One region of the Exiguobacterium sp. s7 genome, then DNA from elsewhere that is predicted to be linked to it. Evidence: riboswitches for the same ligand, from Rfam matches in the RefSeq annotation. Region 1 holds a riboswitch; each other region holds the start of a gene.
What was found. Region 1 has a riboswitch for S-adenosylmethionine ahead of KNP79_RS11510 (aminotransferase class I/II-fold pyridoxal phosphate-dependent enzyme). Riboswitches for the same ligand answer to the same signal wherever they lie in the genome.

Region 1 (7,298 bases):
CGTTCTTCTGTGACGTCTGCACGCCAGACGGGGAACGGTATGAGTTCGACCCGCGCAACGTCTTGAAGGATGCCCTCGAGCGCGCTGCTCGTGACGGATACTCGATCTTCGTCGGCGCCGAGCCGGAATTCTTTATCTTCGACGAAAACGGAGAGTTCTATGACGAGGCCGGATACTTCTCGACACGTTCGGAAGACAAAGGCTATGAGGTACGTCAACATATCGCCAACCGGTTGAGCGATGTCGGCTTCAACATCGAAGCGGTCCACCATGAAGTGGCACCGGCCCAGCACGAGATCGGCATCAAGTACGATGACGCGTTGCATACGGCCGACAACATCCAGTTCTTCAAAGAAATCGTCACGTTGGCAGCCCAAGAGAAAAACGCGAAAGTGTCGTTCTTGCCGAAACCGCTCCGCGACGTGAACGGTTCGGGAATGCACCTCAACATCTCGGTCTGGAAGAACGACAAGGACGGCAATCCGACGGTCAACGCGTTCGAAGAGCCGGAGTCGGATTACGGCCTGTCGGTCACAGCCCGTCATTTCATCGAAGGCATCTTGAAGCATGCCCGTGCGACGGCCATCTTCACGAACCCGCTCCCAGAATCATATGAACGTCTCGTTCCAGGCTTCGAGGCACCGGTCAACATCTGTTGGAGCCCGTCGAACCGCAGTTCGATGATTCGAATCCCGGCGTCACGCGGCAGTGCGACACGCGTCGAAGTCCGTAACCCAGACCCGAGCGCCAACCCATATCTCGCCCTCGCGGCCCTGATTTACGCTGGACTCGAAGGGATCGAGCAACAGCTTGAGCCGTCATCACCGAACGAGGACGACTTGTTTGAGTACTCGGCCAAACAAATCGAGAGTCAAGGCATCTCGTCACTCCCGGCGACGTTCCATGAGTCGATCCAATCGCTCAAGTCGGACCGGTTCCACGATTACTTCAACCATGACTTGATCGACCGCTACTTGTCGCTCATCCAAGTCCGTAAATAAGCAAAACATACAAAAGCCCATTCCTCGGCCGAGGAATGGGCTTTTACGCTTAATGAATACCGCGCATATACTTTTTGATGACCGGGGCGAGTGCGAACAGGATCAGACTGAGCACGATGGCCGCGCCACCGATAATCCCGAAGTAGAGCATCTCGTTCTCCGGTGAATAGAAACGGACGAGCTGAGCGTTGATCCCTTGCGCCGCCGCGTTCGACAAGAACCAGAGCGACATCGTCTGGGCCGAGAAAGCGGCCGGGGCGAGTTTCGTCGTCGCCGACAGACCGACCGGCGACAGGCTGAGCTCACCGAGCACGACGATAAAGTAGCTAAGGACGAGCCAGAGCGGGTTGACGAGCGTGTCCGGGCCCCCGAAATAGGCCGGGAGCAAGATCACCAAGAAACTTAACCCTGCGAACAAGATCCCGAACGCGAATTTCGTCGGGATGCTCGGCTCACGGTCACCGAGTCGGACCCAAAGCCATGCGAACACCGGTGCGAGCATGATGATGAACAGCGGGTTGAGCGACTGGAACCAGGCCGGTGAGAGCGTGATCCCTAAAAATTCAAGGTCGGTCCGCTTGTCGGCATAGCTGGCCAAAATCGTCGCCCCTTGCTCTTGAATCGCCCAGAACATGACCGAGGCGATGAAGAGCGGGATGTAGGCGATGATTCGTGACCGTTCGACTTCCGTCGTTTTCGGACTGCGATACATGATAATGAAGTAAATCGTCGGAATGGCGATCCCGAACACACCGACGAGGCCGATGAACGTGTTGATCGTGAACAAACCTTGCGGGATGAGCACGGCCAACAGGCCCCCGATGAGGACGACCGCGATCGTCGTATACTTGATCGCGTTTTTCTTCTCAGACGGCGTCAACGGGTTCGGCACATATGAACCGGCAAGACCGAGGTTGCCTTTCTTCGTGACGAGGAAGACGACGAGACCGATGAACATCCCGACCGCGGCGAGTGCAAAGCCCCAATAGAAGCCGTAGCTCTTTTGGACCCCACCGACAATCAAAGGTGAAATGAAGGCACCGAGGTTGATCCCCATATAGAAGATGCTGAACCCGGCGTCACGACGACGGTCCGTCTCGTGATACAGGTCACCGACGATGCTTGAAACGTTCGGTTTCAACAAGCCCGTACCGATGACGATCAACGCCATCGAGATGAACAAGAACGTCAGGCTGCCTGGAATCGACAAGACGATATGACCGAGCATGATGAACACGCCGCCGAAGAAGACGGCCCGAGACGTCCCGAAGACACGGTCGGCGAGCCATCCCCCAATGACCCCCGACATGTAGACGAGTGCGCCGTATACCGACATGATTGACAAGGCGACATTCTGGTCGAGACCGAGACCGCCCTCAGATACCTCGTAGTACATGTAGAACACGAGGATGGCGCGCATCCCGTAATACGAGAACCGTTCCCAAAACTCAGTGAAGAATAGCGTGAACAAGCCTTTAGGCTGTCCGAAAAAACCTTTTTGTGGCACGCTGTCCACAATTTTCTGTTTATCGATCCTTTCCATGAAAGATCCCTCCTTAACCGTATCATCATAAAAAAGAATCATTATGTTTGTAAAGAATAAACGAATGAAAAATTCAAAATTTAATGATATTCGAACGAAATCAAAAACCACACTAAACGACTAGGTTCAGTGTGGTTTTATAAGTCAAGCTGTCTTTTGTTTCGCTTCGGCTGCGCTGACGCGGCGTCCAAGTTGCCAATAGATGAGTCCCGACACGCAGCTGGCCGCCCCGACGAGGATCAACGCGATATGTCCGGCGCGTTGGTCGAAGAACAAGCTTGCCATGATCGGTGCGGTCACCCCACCGATCAACCATTGGATGCTGGCGGCCCCGTTGTAGGCACCGCGCATATTCTCCGGAGCGATCAAGGCGATGAACGTCTGTTGGACCGGGGACATGATCATCTCGCCGAGCGTATAGAAGGCGTACACCGCGAGCAAGACGCTGACGAGAACGAGGTACGGTGTCCCGAGTGAATAGAGGAGACGCGGCATGACGGCGATCAGAATCATGCCGACCCCGAAGATGGTCGCCCCGGCGAGCATGACGTTGCCGAACGGCTTGCGGCCGAGTTTCGAAGCGATCGGGAACTGGAACAACACGACCATGATGCCGTTCAAGGCGAGCATATAGGCGAACGGGTTCTCACGATCGGTGTACGATGGCATCGACTCTCTCAAGAAGAGGGGCAGCATGCTCTCGATGAGCGAGAAGCCCATCGAGATGAAGACACCGGCAAAGATGAACACGAGGAACACCTTGTCATTGTAGAACACGCGCAGGACATCCCGGTTCGACGGCGTGTCGACATCGGTCGTCTCTGGGAGTGACTCCCGGATGAAGCGACCGAGGACGAGTGCGTACAAGACGAAGACGAGAGCGGCCGAGTAGAAGATATACTGCCGGTCGATAAAGAGGACGGCACTCCCGAGGAGCGGGCCGAATGCAGCCCCGATATTGTGCCCCATCCGCAACAGACCGAACGCCTCGTTCATCTGTTCGGGCTCGGTCACATCGGCTACCATCGCGCTTGCGGCCGGGTGGAACAATGAGTTCGTCAAACCGAGCATGGCGTTCAAGAGAAGGAGCGGCCAAAACGTTTCTGCGAAGGCGAAACCGACGAGGGCGAGGGCGTCGCCAAGAATGGCAGCCATCATGATTGGTTTGCGGCCATACAGGTCTGCGAGCCGTCCACCGACGACCGATCCGATGAGCGCCATGATCGGTCCGGTCGCCATGATGACCCCGACCTGGATATAACTGTCGAGCTTGTCGCTATAGTAGAGGACGAGGAACGGTGCGATCATGAACATCATGACACCGGTGATCGTCTCTCCGAGGAAGCGGATCCAAATGTTACGGTCGAGCTGTTTGAGTGATTGAATCATTAAGGTCACCTGCTTTAGTTGATAGAATAAGAAAAGGGACGCAGCATGCACAAAGGCATACGCGTCCCTACGATCTTAGGCATGCCTCGGAAGGCAGGCGACATCACGGATTCAAATCACGGAGAGGCGCCTGCCGGTCAATATGAACTTGGACGTGCGAGCGTTGAATGACTGACATCGGTACCTCTCCTTTCTGCATTGGACTGTCTTCTCTTCAAGATTATGATATTTCCGTGAAATGTGTCAACATAAATCGTCAATGTGTCATAATAATTCGTTCAAATTCTTTCGGCTGAGCCGGTAGTCGATCAACCGAGAGAACACGACTTGAATCATCGCCGTGACCGGTACACTGATGAACATCCCGACGAGACCGAACAGGCTACCCCCGATGATGATCGAGGTGATGACCCAAAACGGGGTGATGCCGACGCTGTCGCCGAGAATCTTCGGGCCGAGCCAGAGTCCGTCGAATTGTTGCAACAAGAAGATGAACAAGAGGACGATGAGCGCCGTGAACGGGTCATAGAAGTAGGTGATGATGAACGCCGGAATCATCCCGAGCAGCGGACCGACGTACGGGATAAAATTCAAGACGCCGACGATGACGCCGAGTAGAAGCGCGTAAGGTGCCCCGATGATCAACAGACCGGCGACGGCCAACACCCCGATGATGAGGCAGTCGATCGACTTCCCGATGATATAGCGTTTGAAGATGTAATCCATCTCTTGAAAGATGTCGATCGTCGTCTTAGCCGACGCGACCGGGAACATCGCATACAACAGCCGCTTGAACATGCGGGCAAAAACCTCTTTGTCTTTTAACAGATAGATTGAGATGACGATCCCAATCAAGAAATTGATGAGCGTCATCGTGAAGCTCGACACGTAGCTGACCGACGACAAGACGGCGGTCTCGACCCAGCCCGAGTAACGTTCCTCGAAGCGGCTGAAATCGATGGCTTGGGCGATCGTCGCGTTGTACTCTTTCAAGTACGTGTTCAACTTGGCGAGGAACCCGTCAATCTGTCGGATGTAGAACGGGAGCTCTTCGATGAGTGAGGCCACACTCGAGTAGATGCGCGGGAACAATGTCACAGCGGAGATGACAAGAATCCCGATGAAGACGATATAAACGATCAGCAAACCTTGATAGCGTTTTAATTGAAACCGTTCTTCTATATAGGACAGGACGGTATTCAGGAGCAGCGCGATGGCAATTCCCATGATAATCGGCGTCAGCAACTGGAACGTGTAGTGCAACACACTAGAAATCGTGTCCGGTTCACTGATGACTTTCCATAGGACGAGCAGAATCAATCCGATCACGCTCAACTTCCAAATCAATTGACGATTTAATTCCAAAGGTCCATCCCCTCATCTTTTAAATTTTGTAGAATAGTGTTCACTTTGTACTATGACCTTTTTTTTATCGGGATTCAATAGGCCACACCCATTTTCGAAAAAGGATTGACAAGATTGGTAACGTTTGGTTAACTAAGTGACATATTACAAAAAGACAAATCGCATATAAAAACACTTTCTATCAAGAGAAGCGGAGGGACTGGCCCGATGAAGCTTCAGCAACAGATTGTTCCAATACTGTGCTAATTCCAGCAAGGTGACCTTGAGAGATGGAAAGGTGGTTGTTTGAATACGTCCGTATCTCGACACCCCTTTCCGCGGAAAGGGGTGTTTTTTGCATAGGAGGACTATTCATGACAGACAGACGCTCACACTTACTTAAAACTTTACCACCCCAACATTTTGTCGGACTCGCCGATGAAGTCGCAGCACTTGAACAGGCCGGTCGCGATATCATCCGACTCGGTCAAGGGACGCCGGATTTGCCGACGCCCGCCCCAATCTGCGACGCACTTCAGACGGCGCTCCTTGATGCCTCGACCCATCAATACGGTCCGTTCCGCGGTCAGGCCCGTCTGAAGCAAGCGGTGGCGACGTTTTACTTGAATGAGTACGGCGTCGAAGTCGATCCCGAGACGGAAGTCGCGATCCTCATCGGTTCCAAGTCCGGACTCATCACGTTGCCGCAATGTGTGCTCGAGCCAGGGGACGGGATCTTGCTGCCGAACCCGGGCTATCCCGACTACATCTCCGGGGCACGACTCGCCGGTGCCGTCGTCCGTGATCTCATCTTACGCGAGGAGCACGGTTTCCTCCCTGACTATGAGACGCTCGATACGGAAGGGGCGAAACTCATGTATTTGAACTATCCGAGCAATCCGACGGGGGCCGTCGCCACACCAGCCTTCTTTGATGACACCGTTCGGTTCGCCCAGGAGCGGGACTTGATGGTCGTCCATGACTTCGCGTATGGCAGCATCGGGTTTGATGGACACGTCCCGCCGAGCTTCCTGCAGGCGAAAGGGGCGAAAGAAGTCGGGATCGAGGTATATACGATGTCGAAGGCGTTCAACATGTCCGGTTGGCGCGTCGCCTTTGCCATCGGGAACGCGGACATCATCGAGGCGATCAATACGTATCAGGACCACGTCCACGTCAGCGTGTTCTCGGCCATCCAGGCGGCGGCTGTCGCCGCGCTCGAGGCCCCACGCTCCATCCGGGACGATTTGGCCCGACTCTATGAGGCACGGCGTGATCGCCTGATCGATGGGTTGAACCGGGCCGGTTGGGCCGTCGAGCCGCCGGAGGGTTCGTTCTTCGTCTGGGCGAAAGTGCCCGAGGGCGATGCCAAATCGTTCTCGCGTAAGTTATTGTACGAGGCAGGAGTCGCCGTCACACCGGGCTATTTCTTCGGTTCAGAAGGGAACGGATACGTCCGCTTCGGCCTCGTCTCGCCCGAGCCGAAAATCGATGAGGCCGTCGAACGAATCGAGCGGTTGTTTGCCGCCTATGAGGAGGTGCGGGCATGATTCGTCAGGCCGTCCTTGAATATGACCACGCCGATGACGCGCTCGACCGTCTTGATGACTTAGTCGACGGCCGACGTGCCCACGTCCTGCGCGGTCAGAACGGGTACGAAGTCGTGCGGGCCGTCCATCCATCCATCACGGACTATCCGGCCACGACGTTCCGTGGGGAGTGTACGGACAAGGAAGTCGAACGGCTGATTTTTGAAGACGTCGATGTCCTCATCGCCATCGGGGGCGGGAAGCTCGTCGACACGGCCAAACTCGTCGCCTATCAACAGAACGTGCCGCTCATCATCGTCCCGACACTCGCCTCGAACTGTGCGGCGTTCACGCCTCTCAGCGTCGTCTATCGGGAGGACGGGAGCTACGACCGCTACGACATGTTCCGCGTCGTCATCGAACGGGTCATCGTTGACTCGCGGGTCATCTCGCGCTCTCCATATGAATATTTCCGAGCCGGTGTCATCGACA
Region 2 (7,298 bases), on a different contig from region 1:
TTGAACACGGTCGTGCAAAAGTATCAAGTCGGTTGGTGGTTCCGCGTCGACATCCCGGTCCGCGATTTTCTGAGCATCGCGTTTTATACGTATATCGTCAGTCTCGTCTTCATTTTGGCGGCCTCGTTGTTCCGGGAGACGAATTTACTAGTCGTCAGTAGCATCGCTGCCGCGTTGACGTTCTTCATCAAGCGGCTCATCATCCAAAAAGGCCGGCAAGACGCCTTTAAATCGTTGATTGAACAGTATGATGAGGCAAAAGAAGCCGTGTCGTTATCGCAGAGCGAGGCGCAAGCCATCGAAGTGTTTCTCAGTCAATGTGAGCGGCTCAATCACTATGACGAAGGGTTCGTCGAGTTTAAACTGTTCGACCGTACCCTGTACTTTGATTTGAAGACGCGTCAGCCGATTGACCGTCACATCGTGTTCGATTTGCTCGATCACGCTTATCCGAACGAAGCCTCGGTCGAATATGAGATGCGCTTCGAATGGGACGCACCACTGTCGAACGAATTTGACGACGACTATCATAGTTTCATCTCGGTTCGGTCCGAGGAGATCGAAGGGATTCGCACGTGGCTCGTCATGACGGGTGAACACGTCTATGGGTATCCCCCGACCATCCAACGTGAAATCGTCAAACTTCTCAAGTCGTTCAACCGGACGATCAGCCGTTGCCATGAGCGCGACCGTCTTTACACGGAAAGTCGGACCGACAGCTTGACGCTGCTCGCGAATGCACGCGCGTTTTACGAATACGGGATTCAACAAATCTCGGACGGTTCGATGTATCCGATTTCGGTCGCGATGCTCGACATCGACTTTTTCAAAAAAATCAACGATGTGCACGGACATCAAGTCGGGGACAGTGTGCTCCAAGAGTTTGGACGGCGGATTCGCCAGGCACTCCGCACCGAAGATTTTGCCGCCCGTTACGGCGGTGAAGAGTTCATCTTGCTATTGAATCGTTGCGATGTCGAACAGGCAATCGAGATCGCCGAACGGATCCGGCAACAAATCGAGAACAAACCGTTCCACGTCGACGGAATCGATATCCCCGTCACCGCTTCGATCGGTGTCGACACGATTCAGGCGTTCGGTGACAAACGCCTCGACGATACGATCCGTAACGCTGACCGGGCCCTCTACGTCGGCGGGAAGTACGCCGGACGCAACCGCGTCGCCCATTACAATTTCTTAACGACCTGACTCACCCCCACGTTCACCGCGTGGGGGTTTGCTATTGACAAGCGGATTTGAAACAGGTACGTTAGGGAACGTGTCTTATAATTAAATATCACAACTTTTTTATCAAGAGAGACTGAGGGACTGGCCCAGTGACGTCTCGGCAGCGGGTAACCTGTGCCAAATCCAGCGAGCAGTCTGCTCGAAAGATGAAAAAAGTGTTTTCTTGTAGAGAGAGCCTTTTTTCAGAAGGCTCTCTTTTTATTTTATGAATGAGGTGAATCGATTGGAACAACCGACAGCTAACAAATGGGCACTATTGCCTTTGCTCGTCTTCCTCGTCTTCTTTATCGGGGCAGGCATCTACTATAACGACTTTTATAAATTCCCGGTCCTGATCGCGGCGTTGATCGCGGTCATCGTCGCGGCGATGATGACGAAAGGCAGCGTCACTCAGACGGTCGAGCGTGTCGCCCAAGGTGCGGGGAACCCCGGCATTTTGATCATGGTCTTCATCTTCTTGCTCGCCGGAGTGTTCTCGAGTGTCGCCGAAGCAATCGGCGCAATCGACGCGACCGTCAATGCGGCGCTGACATTTTTACCGTCCTCGCTTCTACTGAGCGGTTTATTCGTCATCGCGGCTTTCATCTCGATGGCGATGGGAACGTCGACGGGCACGATTGCCGCCCTCGCCCCGATCGCGCTCGGTATCCACGAAGAAAGTGTCGTCAATATCGCCATCGCGGCGGCTGCCGTCGTCGGTGGTGCCATGTTCGGGGACAACTTGTCGTTCATCTCGGACACGACAATCGCTGCCGTCCGGACCCAGCGTACCAATATGCGTGACAAATTCCGAACCAACTTTTGGATTGTCCTCCCGGCCGCCCTTATCACAATCGTCCTCTTATCGGTGTTATCGAGTGGAGAATCGACTGTCGATGCAGCCGCGTTCGAATGGTATAAACTCATTCCATACCTCGCCGTCATCGCTCTCGCCTTGACCGGGTTGAACGTCATTCTCGTTTTGCTTGGCGGGATTGCCTTGACCGGCATCATCGGTTTGATCGATGGGAGTTTGGCTGTCACTTCATACGTCACGGCTATGGCAGACGGGATGATGGGTATGGCCGAGATTTCGCTCTTGACGCTCCTCATGGGCGGACTCGTCGGACTCATCTCGCATAACGGCGGGCTCACTTACTTGCGTGACGCGCTCACGTCGCGGATTCAAAAACGTGCCGGTGCCGAATGGAGCATCGCCGGGCTCGTCAGCGCGACGAACGTTGCGACGGCGAACAACACGATCTCGATTCTCGTGGCCGGTCCGCTCGCCGCCAATATCGCCGACACGTATGACATCGAGCGAAAGAAATCAGCGAGTGTGCTCGACATCTTCTCGTGTGGCGTCCAAGGCCTGTTGCCTTATGGGGCACAGCTGCTCATCGCCGCCGAATTGACGAATACGGCGTCACCAGCGCTCGTCCCGTATATGTTCTATCCATTCCTGCTCTTCATTTGCGGAGGGCTGGCCATCGTCTTTAACTTCCCGCGTTTCAAAAAGCGCGCCTGACCAAAACGACCCTTTGAAGCACTAGCTTCGAAGGGTCGTTTGACGTTTCGTTTCACGTTCACGTTGAAGTTGTTCGTTGCGTTTTTTGAAGGCGCGCCGCTTGAGCAATTCCTCGAGGCCACGGCTGATCGCCCAAAGAACAAACAGTAACAGTCCAAGCATCGATAAGCGGAACGGACTTTGAATAAACTCTTCCCACTGGTCACCAATGACCGAAAAAATCAAGACGACAAGCAGTTTCCCGAACCCCGCCGCCATGATGAATGTCCGAAGCGGCATTTGAATGAGGGCAAGTAAGTATGTGATCAAACTGACCGGGATGAACGGGAGCGAATATAAAAACCCAAGCGAGATCGGGCTCATATGGTTGATGCGTTCCAGCCAATATACCCCTTGTTTATGTTTTTCGAGCCACCGTGTCATCGGTTTACGGAATACGTAACGGACGGCTGTAAAGACAAGAATCGTCCCTAGTAAACTACCGACCCAAGACAATAACGTCCCGAGCAAGAACCCATACGTGGCCGCGTTCGCCGAAATGATGAGGACGAGCGGAAGAAATGGAAAGATCGCCTCAAGGAACGGCGCCCCTAGTCCTGCCCATGGGCCTCCCGGAAGCTCTTGCAGCCATTCAATCAGTTGGATAATCCATTGTTGGAGTGATGTGAGCATATCAGTTTCCACCTTCGACTTTCATTAATACCTTTTACCCGATTTCGCTCAGGAAGACGCATCCCCCTGCACGCCAGTAAAAAAAATAAAAAGTATTTGCGAAATTTCGCTGTGATATCTATCATATAATATGGACTTGTGGTTGCAGGCAAGTCCGCTCGTCGAACGACACAACCCAACGTTCGTTTTCCTGCAAAAAACTGAACACAGGGGAGTAATAACATGGAAACAAAACCAATGCGGGTCTTGCTGTACTATAAGTACGTCAACATCGAAGACCCAGAAACGCTCACACAAGAGCACCTCAAGTATTGTAAGGACCTTGGCATCAAAGGACGGATCTTGATTTCTTCCGAAGGAATCAACGGAACGTGCTCTGGGACTTGGGAACAGACCGAGCAATACATGAACGACTTGAAAGCGAACCCGCTTTTCAGCGATATCGAGTTCAAAATCGATGAAGTCGAAGAGCATGCGTTCAAAAAAATCTTTGTCCGTCATAAGAAAGAGCTTGTGACGTGGCGCTTTGATGGTGAGTTCGACGTTCCTAAACAGCACGGTGCGTACCTCGAACCGGCAGAATGGAAAGAGATGATGAATCGCGACGATGTCGTCATCCTCGATGTTCGTAACAACTACGAGTACGATCTTGGTCACTTTAAAAATGCGATCAAAATCGACGTAGAGGCTTCTCGTTACATGCCAGATTGGCTCGAAGAGAACAAGGACCTCTACGAAGGGAAAACCTTACTCACGTACTGTACCGGAGGCGTCCGTTGCGAGAAATTTACCGCATATATGCGTGACCAAGGTCACGACAACATTTTCCACCTAAAAGGCGGCGTCGCCATGTACGGCAAAGACGACGCCACGAAAGGCGAAAATTGGGAAGGCGAGCTCTACGTCTTTGACGAGCGCATCAACGTCCCAGTCAACACGGTCAATCCGTCGGTTGTTTCCGAGTGCATGCACTGTGGGACGAAGACGGTCCGTTACGTTAATTGTGCCAACCCGGTGTGTAATGCTCAACACTTCTGTTGTGAAGAGTGTGAACCGAAACAAATGCGTTCATGCTCGAAAGAGTGCCAGGAGCATCCACGTAACCGCTATATCATCGAGAATATCGCGGACAAACTTCAGGAGACTGAAGGCGTCGTCGGGTAACAAAAATCGACCGAGAAGCACTTCGAGCCTATGCTCGAGGTGCTTTTTTTGACAAAAACTTTACGTCTAGTGCCTGAAAGAATCGGGTATAGTGTAGATACCATTGTCAGACAGGAAGTGAATCGATTGCTCTTTAACGAACCTTTACTCGCCGCCTTGCTCGCGTGGTTCATCGCCCAAGCGGCCAAGCTCGTAACCGAACTCATTAAAACACGAGATTTTGAACTTGAAATCATGTTTGCCTCAGGTGGGATGCCAAGTTCCCACTCCTCGACCGTCGTCGCATTGACGACCGTGATCGGGCGTATCGAAGGGCTCGACTCCAGCATGTTCGCGCTCGCCCTGATTTTCGCGACGATCGTCATGTACGATGCGACCGGTGTCCGGCAAGCGGTCGGGTTCCAAGCCCGTTTGTTGAACGACTATTTCAAAGGCATCAAACATGAGACACCGATTTTAAATGAGTTGGTCGGTCACACCCCGTTCCAAGTCATCGTCGGTGCCCTGCTCGGTCTCGTCATCGGATTGTTTTTCCCGATTTAAGCTGAATTTTAGAGGCATGTCGCCCCTTCTTCTCAAAACACTTCCATCTTTTTGTGAACTTTCACAACAGAGACGGTATAGTGAGAGAGAGGAGGAATCGACATGCCTTTTTTGCAGAAATCTTATGAATCGCTCGATACACTCGCCGAAGCAATCGGACAAGCGATTCGGGCCCCAATCACGATTGAAAATCGCCACCACCAGTTGCTCGCCTACAGCACCCACCCCGACTCGACCGACCCGGCCCGCATCGCGACCATCATCGGCCGTCGTGTGCCGGAAGCGGTCATCGAGGACTTATGGGAAAGTGGAATCCTGCAAGAAGTGATCGACCGAGACGAACCGGTCGTCATCCCAGCCCGGGTGGCTGTCGGTTTAGGCGAACGTGCCGCTGTCGTTATCAAACAACAGGACGATGTGCTCGGTTATATTTGGAGCCTGGCCCGAACGACCCCGTTCTCGGAACAAGAGCTCACTGTGTTAAAAGAAGGCGCGAGCATCGCTAAAAAATTGCTCATGACCATCGCCATGCATGAGCGGCGCATCGATGCCGAGCTCGAGCGTTTCTTTTTAGAGGTGTTGGCCAGCCCCAATTTGTCGCCCGCTCATCGCGATCGTTTGAACGAACTCGCCCCGATTGCTGTCGCCAGCCGACTCACCATCATCGAGTGCGGCCAACCGATCACCCCACAGCTGGCGGAGCGATTGTTTTATGTTCTCGCGACCCAACAAGCGATCGAGGTCGTGTTGCACGCCATCGATGGTCAACAGCTACTCGTCTGGCATTATATGAAATCGGAGTTAGCCGAGGAAGAGACGGCACTTTTGCAGTGGGCCAATCGCTTCGAGACACAGCTCCGAGAGAAATTCACGGAAGTCGATCCACGTTTAGGCGTCAGCCGTCGTTTCTTTGAGAGCGACATGCTGTATGCCGCGATGGAAGAAGCACGACAGGTCACGTCGCTTCGTCGGAAGTTCCCCTATGAGCTTGCCGCGACGCACACGTTCGAACAAATCGGGATTTATCAGCTCGTCCCAGATCTCGCTCGCCGAATCGGGCTTCGGCTCGAAACGCATCCGACCATCGAGCGTTTGCAGGCATATGATGTCGCCCATCATACCGAGCTCGTCACGACGCTCGAGTGGTATTTCTATTTTGATGGGAACGTCAAACGCGTCGCCGCCCATCTTCACATCCACCCGAATACCGTGCTCTATCGGATTCGCCGCATCGAGGAACTGACGAATATTACGCAAGTCTCACTGCCCGAACGAGCCGCTGTTTACCTCGCCATCAAGGCAGGCCAATACCGACAAGATGATTGATGCCTGCTTTGTGATTTTTCACAAAGTGGGCATTGTCATTTTTAGAATCCATGCTAAAGACAGCGTTTTCGGATGGGGCTATACTAGAGGTGTGAACAAATTGTATCAGTAGAGAGAAAGGGGAACTTTACATGAAAATCGGGGTATTGAAAGAAATCAAAAACAATGAAAACCGCGTCGCCTTGACGCCGATGGGTGCAGCCGTATTAACTGAGCTTGGACACGAGGTTCTCGTCGAGACGGAAGCCGGTGTCGGGAGCGGCTTCACGAACATGGAGTATGTCGATGCAGGGGCGACAATCGTCGACACAGCCGCAGACGTTTGGGGAAACGTCGAATTAGCGTTGAAAGTAAAAGAACCGCAACCGTCTGAATATCGTTATTTCCGTCCGGACTTGACGCTCTTCACCTACTTGCACTTGGCAGCCGAACCAGAACTCACGAAAGCACTCGTCGATTCAGGCGTGACGGCGATCGCTTACGAGACGGTTGAAATCGACCGCACGTTGCCGCTCCTCACACCGATGAGCGAAGTGGCTGGACGGATGGCCGCTCAAATCGGGGCCCAAATCCTTGAAAAACCGCACGGCGGAAAAGGGATTCTCTTGTCTGGCTTGCCTGGCGTACCGCGTGCGAACGTCACCGTCATCGGGGGCGGTGTCGTCGGGATGAACGCAGCCCGCATCGCTATCGGTCTCGGTGCCAACGTCACGATCATGGACATCAGTCCAGCCCGCCTGCGCCAAATCGACGACCAATTCGGTAACACGATTAACACGCTGATCTCAAACAGCTACAATATCGCCAAACAAGTGGCTGACAGTGACCTCGTCATCGG
Region 3 (7,298 bases), on a different contig from region 1:
GTACGCCCTCACAGAGCCAGGCTCAGGCTCGGACGCGCTCGGTGCGAAAGCGACGGCCGTCTTGAACGAGGCCGGCACGCACTACGTGTTGAACGGCGAGAAGCAATGGATCACGAACGCCGGTTTCGCGAACGTGTTCGTCGTCTACGCGAAAATCGACGGCGACAAGTTCAGCGCCTTCATCGTCGAGCGTGACTTCAACGGGGTCTCGACAGGGGCCGAAGAACAGAAGATGGGCATCAAAGGCTCATCGACACGGACGCTCATCTTAGAAGACGTCGAAGTCCCAGTCGACAACCTCCTCGGAGAAATCGGCAAAGGGCACGTCATCGCCTTCAACATCTTGAACGTCGGTCGTTACAAACTCGCGGTCGGTGCGGTCGGTTCGTCGAAACGTGCGTTCGATCTCTCGGTCCAGTACGCGAACGAACGTAAACAGTTCAAGACGCCGATCAGCCAGTTCCCGCTCATCCAAGAAAAACTCGCGACGATGGCTGCGAACATCTATGCGATGGAGAGCTCGGTCTACCGGACGGGCGGTCTGTTCCAAGACAGCCTCGACGCCCTCGGCGACGACAACATGCGTGACGGCTCGAAAGTCGCCCAAGCGATCGCTGAGTATGCGATTGAATGTTCATTGAACAAGGTGTTCGCCTCGGAGACGTTCGACTACGTCGTCGACGAAGCGGTCCAAATCCACGGCGGCTACGGCTTCATGACCGAATATGAAGTCGAGAACTTGTACCGTGACTCACGCATCAACCGGATCTTCGAAGGAACGAACGAGATCAACCGCTTGATCGTGCCGGGCACGCTCCTCAAGAAAGCGATGAAAGGCGACTTGCCACTCCTCGCCGAAGCACAGAAACTCCAAAAAGAGCTCATGAGCTACATGCCGCAAGAGCTCGACGGCTCACCGCTCGCACGCGAGAAGATGCTTCTGTCGAACATGAAGAAAATCAACTTGATGATCGCCGGAACGGCCGTCCAGAAATATCAGCAAGACCTTCAGAATGAGCAAGAGATTCTCGCGAAGATCGCCGACATCATCAGCGCCATCTACGCGCTTGAAGCGGCCATCGCGCGGACGGATAAAGCCATCGCCCGCACAGGCGCTGAGAAGAACGGACAGAAAGTCCGCTACACCGAAATCTTCGCCGAACAAGTGTTCAAGCAAGTCGAACTCATGGCGAAAGAAGTCTTGTACGCGGCCGCATCGGGCGACGAGCAGCGCATGCTCTTATCGGCGATGAAGAAGTTCAGCCGTTATCAGCCAATCAACGTCATCGGCACGAAACGCGAAGTCGCAGCGAGTCTCATCAAAGCGAACAAGTTTATCGTGTAAGCAAGCGAGAGAAAGGGTGGGCCGGACGCGGTCGGCCCTTTCTTTTTGCCTTGCCGACACCGTACAATGGACGGGAGGAGGCGAAGTAGATGAGACGTAAGGCATTGTTAGAACGGATGGGTGCGATTGGCCGCTCAGTCGCAGAGCATGATGGGACACTCATGCTCCTCGCGCTCGGTTCGATCGGGCTCGAGACGGATCGGCTCGACGACTATTCGGACCTCGATTTCTTCTTGATCGTCGAGGATGGGCATAAGGCCCGCTTTATCGACAATTTGGATTGGCTCGCCGTCGAGCCGCTGGCGTACCAGTTCCAAAACACGAAAGACGGACATAAGGTCATGTATGAGGACGGCATTTACGCCGAGTTCGCCGTGTTTGAAGTCGTTGAGATGCCTGGCATCGCCTACACGCCAGGCCGTGTCGTCTGGGAGCGGGACGAGGCGCTCCACGCCTTCGTAACGCCTAACGTCGTCACAGACGTCCCTGACGCCGCATATTGCTATGAAGAGGCGCTGACGAACCTATACGTCGGATTGCTCCGGGAACGACGTGGCGAGCGACTTGCGGGCTTTGAACTCATTCAAGTCGCGGCAATCAATAACGTGCTGAAGGCACATGGAGAGATGAGTGACCCGTTCAATCCGACGCGACGCGTCGAGACGAAGCATCCTGACGTGACTAGGCTCCTTGAGCAAGGGGTATTAGGCTATGGGCGTTCCGTCGAGGCGGCAGCTGCGATTCTCGGTTATATCGAGGCGCGTCATCCGGTGAACGCATCGTTGAAGCGAGAGATTGAGCGTTTGCTTGAAGCGTGAATGGTCGATTCGGAATGTGCTACATTTATAGAAGAGGTGATGAACATGGTGACACTATATGGCTATCCGCCATGCAGTACGTGTAAAAAAGCAGAGAAGTGGTTGAAAGAGAACGACGTCGAGTATACATACGTCCATATCGTCGAGGCGACACCGTCGAAAGATGAACTGGCCGAACTATGGAAACAGTCGGGTCTCCCGCTCAAAAAATTCTTCAATACGAGCGGCCAAGTATATCGAAACGAAGGCATCAAAGATCAACTGCCAAATTTATCAGAAGACGAACAACTCGAGCTTCTCGCGAGCAATGGTATGCTTTTAAAGCGTCCAATCGTGACAGATGGTCAAAAATCAACTGTCGGATTTTCAGAAAAGTCGTTTACAGACGTTTGGGGCGAAGTGCTATAATACTCGTGTGAGTCTAATTCATTTGAGGGGGAAGTTAAGATGAGCAAAGTACCTGCCAATCTACGTTATTCAAAAGAGCACGAATGGGTTGAAGTGAACGGAAGCGTGGCCCGCATCGGGATCACGGATTTCGCACAAAGCGAACTAGGGGATATCGTCTTTGTCGAACTTCCTGAAGTCGGCGGCACGATTTTACTCGATGAGCCGTTCGGTTCGGTCGAGTCGGTCAAAACCGTATCAGAGTTGTACGCTCCAATCTCTGGAAAAATCACAGCGGTGAACGAATCACTCGCCGATTCACCAGAACTCGTCAACGAGGCACCGTTCGAAGGCGCTTGGATGATCGAAGTCGAGTTGAACGATGCGTCAGACGTCGACAAACTCATGTCAGCCGAAGAATACGAAGCGATGATTCAAGGCTAAACAAAACCCGGTTTCTCTTCACGAGAAGCCGGGCTTTTTTGTTCATTCGAAATCGAGGCGGTAATGATCAGGCTGGATGAGCGACGTCCGGTTGAACAGGCGGTAGAAGATGATTCCGAGCGTTATCGGGATGAGTCCGAACAAGACGATGACGAGCATGACGTTCCAGAGCGCGAACCCTCCCGGCATCAAATGCAAGGCGTTGATTGGCCCGATGAGGCCGGAGACGCCGAAACCGGCACTGATCGGCGTGCCTTCGATCCGAAGGATGCCTGCGAGCGCTCCGAGGATGGCCGCATTGGCGAGTACGGGCAACATCATGATCGGACGACGGACGAAGTTCGCCATTTGAATCTTCGGTGACCCGAGGAAGTGGGCGATCGACGTTCCCGTCGCGTTCATCTGCCAGCCGGCGATGGCGAGACCGAAGCCGGCGGCGACGACCCCTAAGTTGGCGGCCCCGGCCGCGACACCAGACAGACTGATCGCTGTGGCGATGCCGACCGTCGAGATTGGCGAGACGATGATGAGCGAGAACGCCATCGCGATCAACATACCCATCACAATCGGCTGCAGTTCCGTCATCGTCATAATGATCGTCCCGACGTATGTGGTGATTTGTGAGATGTAAGTGAGCAGGAACGCCCCGATTCCTCCGGCGACGACGATGACCGTCATCGGTAAGACGAGTACCGTGTATGTCTTCAAGCGTGGCGACAACTGCATGACGAGGAACGTCGCGAGAGCGGCCGTCACACCGGCCGTGATGACGTCACCGATTCCAGCCATGAGGAACGCCCCTTCTTCGATGCGGATGGCGCCGCTCCCGACTTGGGTCGCGATGCCGATCGTGCCGGCCTCGAGTGCCGAGCGTCCGAACTGCATGGCGACGGCGACACCGATGATGACCGGTAAGAGACGCATCGCGATTGTCGTCGCATCTAAGATGAACTGCAGTGACGGAACATAAGGTAAGATGGCTTTCGTTAATTCACCGAGCAAGGCGCTCGGGATGAGGGCGATGAGGATGGCAAGACTGAGGCCGTTCAAGACGTTCATCAAAAACTGTTTTCTGGTAAGCTTCTCTTCCGTCATTGGGGATTCACCTGTCCTTTTCTACTGGTATGCTGTTATGTACAAAAGCAATAAAGTTAATGACCATACTATGCCTCTTTCTAGCAAGCGTCAATATAAAATGTTGAAATGTTCAGAATTTTCCATTTGAGCACAACTTTTGAACCGACCGGTCCGGATTCATATACTTAGAGGAGAGGTGAGAACAATGATTACTGACGGATTCTTATATATATACGCCCCGATGTGCGGTACATGCGCCGTGGCCGAGCGGATGCTCTCGGTCGTCGAGGCCGTCGACCCCGAACTCCAGATTGAAAAGCGCGATGCCAACTTTATCCCGAACGAGCTCGAGGTGTATCAAGTCATGAGCGTCCCGGCGCTATTGAAGCTGGAAAATGGCCAAGTTCGCGATCGTTTGTATGCGTTTCAAAACGTCCAGCACGTCCTATCTTTCGTCAAATGAGATAGGATGATTAGAATAATCTGAAAATTTTAAATAATCAGTTGACACAGAAAGTTCACGAATGATATATTCATTACAACATCTTACTTGAACACAACATAGGTCGAGATTTTCCCGTCAGCAAGACGTTTTCGAACAACCGTTGCATGAGCTTACGCGATTTCAGGTGGACCTTCCCTTCGATTGTCCCCCAAAAAAATCAAGCGTCGGGGCACCGGTCGCGTAATTGCATGGTCCGTTCGAAGACCGAGTGATGATCGGGTAAAAATCCCCCATATAAGGATGAATGCTCTGATCGGGCAAAAGAGGTTCATCTATGGGTTGTCCTTCAGTGACTCAAGTTGCTACGTTCTGTGTCATCCTCGGATGGCACCTTTTTTAATTTGTCTGAAAAAAATAGTTTGACATGAAAATAATGTGTCGCTATGATAAAGCTAATCAAATACGCAACCACTCTTATCAAGAGAGGCTGAGGGACTGGCCCTATGACGCCCAGCAACCGCGGAGCAATCCGAAATGGTGCTAATTCCAGCAAGGTGTAAACCTTGGAAGATGAGAGCAATCGTTGTCCGTACCGATAAAGTACGCACGTTTGCTCAAACGTGCGTACTTTTTTTGTTGTCAGGAGGGAAATGGATTGATTCAACTACGCAATGTGGCCAAATGGTTCGATACGAAAAACGGTCGGGTCCAGGCGGTCGATGATGTGTCGCTTACCATCGAAAGCGGCGAAATTTTTGGAATAATCGGATATTCAGGGGCGGGGAAGTCGACGCTCATCCGCTTGCTCAACCGACTCGAGGCACCGTCTAGCGGTGAAATCGTGGTCGCCGGCAGCGAGCTGACGAAGCTCACGCCTAAGGAACTACGCGGGGTACGTAAAAACGTCTCGATGGTGTTCCAACACTTCAACCTATTATGGTCGCGCACGGTCGCTGAGAACATCAGCTTCCCGCTCGAGCTCATCGGGGTACCGGCCAGCGAACGCAAACGCCGCGTCCAAGAACTTGTCGAACTCGTCGGCTTAGGCGGACGGGAAGACAGCTATCCGTCGCAACTATCGGGCGGTCAAAAGCAGCGAGTCGGGATAGCCCGTGCGCTCGCTACGAATCCAGAAGTGCTCCTCTGCGATGAAGCGACGAGCGCACTCGACCCGAAGACGACCGATTCGATTCTCGAACTGCTCGTCAGCATCAATAAAAAGCTCGGATTGACGATCGTCCTCATCACCCATGAGATGCACGTCATCCAAAAGATTTGCCACCGCGTCGCCGTCATGGAGGCCGGGAAGGTCGTCGAGACCGGACAAGTCGCCGAGGTGTTCCAACATCCGGAACAGCCGATCACGAAAGAGTTCGTCAAACAGATCGGCGCGGTCGAAGACATGTCGCTCACGTTCGAGCACTTGAAAGCGCGTTATCCGAGCGGTCAAATCGTCAAGCTCAAATTCTTGAACGAGACGGCCGAGCAACCGATTCTGTCAGAAGTGTTGAAGCAACATGACATCGGCTTCAACATCATCGGCGGGAACGTGACGCAGTCACAAGTCGGTGCCCTCGGGACATTATTCATCCAATTGATCGGAGAGCCGGCTGAAGTCGAGCGGGCCATCGCCTCAATCCGGTCGCAGGCAGTGGAAGTGGAGGTAGAAAGCGATGTTTCCTAATGTAGATTGGCAAGTCATGCTCGAGCAAACGTGGGAGACGCTCTATATGACGCTCGTCGCCGGAGCCGCGACGTTCGTCATCGGTCTCGCCCTCGGGATGCTCTTATACGTCACGAACGAACCGCTCATGATGAAAAACCGTCCGATTTACACGGTCATCAGCGCAATCGTCAACGTGTTCCGGTCGATCCCGTTCATCATTTTGATCATCTTGCTCATCCCGTTCACGTTACTCGTCGTCGGGACGATGCTCGGATCGACGGCAGCGTTGCCGGCGCTCATCATCGGTGCGGCTCCGTTCTATGCGCGGATGGTCGAGCTCGCCCTTCGTGAAGTCGACCGCGGCGTCATCGAGGCGGCTGAATCGATGGGTGCGACAAAATGGCAAATCGTCTATAAAGTGTTGTTCCCAGAAGCATTGCCGGCCATCGTGTCAGGCATCACGGTCACGATCGTCGCGATCGTCGGTTATACGGCGATGGCAGGGGTCGTTGGGGGCGGGGGACTCGGGAACTTGGCGTTCCTCGAAGGGTTCCAGCGCTCACAGAGTGACGTCACGTTCGTCGCGACCGTCTTAATCTTGGTTATCGTCTTCGTCATCCAGTTCATCGGCGATCGACTCGTATCAGTAATTGACAAGCGTTCCGCTTGATCTAAATAGAAAATTTGGAGGGGTTTTATAATGAAATCATGGAAAACAGTACTCGGATTGACAGCAGCTTCAGCACTCACGATTCTCGCGGCTTGCGGCGGAGATTCAGAATCAGGTTCGGGCGATGACAAGACGCTCGTCGTCGGTGCGTCAAACGTCCCGCACGCTGAGATTTTAGAGCACATTCAAGACGACTACGAAGAGAAGGGCTATACGCTCGAAATCAAGAAGTTCCAAGACTACGTCCTCCCGAACAAAACGCTCGCGGACGGCGAACTCGACGCGAACTACTTCCAACACGAGCCGTACCTCGAGTCGCAAATGGCTGAGAACAAAGACTACAAATTCGCATCAGCCGGCGGCGTCCACATCGAGCCGATCGGTGTCTACTCACAAGACTACAAATCACTCGATGAGCTGCCAGAAGGCGCTGAAATCATCATGAG

Region 2: another riboswitch for S-adenosylmethionine. It lies ahead of KNP79_RS06165 (Na+/H+ antiporter NhaC family protein); the one in region 1 lies ahead of KNP79_RS11510 (aminotransferase class I/II-fold pyridoxal phosphate-dependent enzyme).
Region 3: another riboswitch for S-adenosylmethionine. It lies ahead of KNP79_RS02740 (methionine ABC transporter ATP-binding protein); the one in region 1 lies ahead of KNP79_RS11510 (aminotransferase class I/II-fold pyridoxal phosphate-dependent enzyme).

What each region holds. Positions count from the first base shown of each region.
Region 1 covers NZ_JACSLO010000009.1:20,733-28,030, forward strand. The annotation lists gene KNP79_RS11490 (glutamine synthetase family protein) at 1-1,001, shown strand, start outside; gene KNP79_RS11495 (peptide MFS transporter) at 1,051-2,544, opposite strand; gene KNP79_RS11500 (MDR family MFS transporter) at 2,689-3,933, opposite strand; gene KNP79_RS11505 (AI-2E family transporter) at 4,198-5,298, opposite strand; SAM riboswitch class I at 5,474-5,574, shown strand; gene KNP79_RS11510 (aminotransferase class I/II-fold pyridoxal phosphate-dependent enzyme) at 5,652-6,827, shown strand; gene KNP79_RS11515 (iron-containing alcohol dehydrogenase) at 6,824-7,298, shown strand, end outside.
Region 2 covers NZ_JACSLO010000003.1:209,672-216,969, reverse strand. The annotation lists gene KNP79_RS06170 (GGDEF domain-containing protein) at 1-1,209, shown strand, start outside; SAM riboswitch class I at 1,306-1,401, shown strand; gene KNP79_RS06165 (Na+/H+ antiporter NhaC family protein) at 1,454-2,755, shown strand; gene KNP79_RS06160 (TVP38/TMEM64 family protein) at 2,777-3,427, opposite strand; gene trhO (oxygen-dependent tRNA uridine(34) hydroxylase TrhO) at 3,650-4,591, shown strand; gene KNP79_RS06150 (divergent PAP2 family protein) at 4,709-5,134, shown strand; gene KNP79_RS06145 (PucR family transcriptional regulator) at 5,237-6,460, shown strand; gene ald (alanine dehydrogenase) at 6,592-7,298, shown strand, end outside.
Region 3 covers NZ_JACSLO010000002.1:24,894-32,191, forward strand. The annotation lists gene KNP79_RS02710 (acyl-CoA dehydrogenase family protein) at 1-1,345, shown strand, start outside; gene KNP79_RS02715 (hypothetical protein) at 1,435-2,163, shown strand; gene KNP79_RS02720 (arsenate reductase family protein) at 2,209-2,571, shown strand; gene gcvH (glycine cleavage system protein GcvH) at 2,611-2,994, shown strand; gene KNP79_RS02730 (PTS sugar transporter subunit IIC) at 3,037-4,053, opposite strand; gene KNP79_RS02735 (thioredoxin family protein) at 4,277-4,534, shown strand; SAM riboswitch class I at 4,988-5,093, shown strand; gene KNP79_RS02740 (methionine ABC transporter ATP-binding protein) at 5,172-6,200, shown strand; gene KNP79_RS02745 (methionine ABC transporter permease) at 6,190-6,852, shown strand; gene KNP79_RS02750 (MetQ/NlpA family ABC transporter substrate-binding protein) at 6,883-7,298, shown strand, end outside.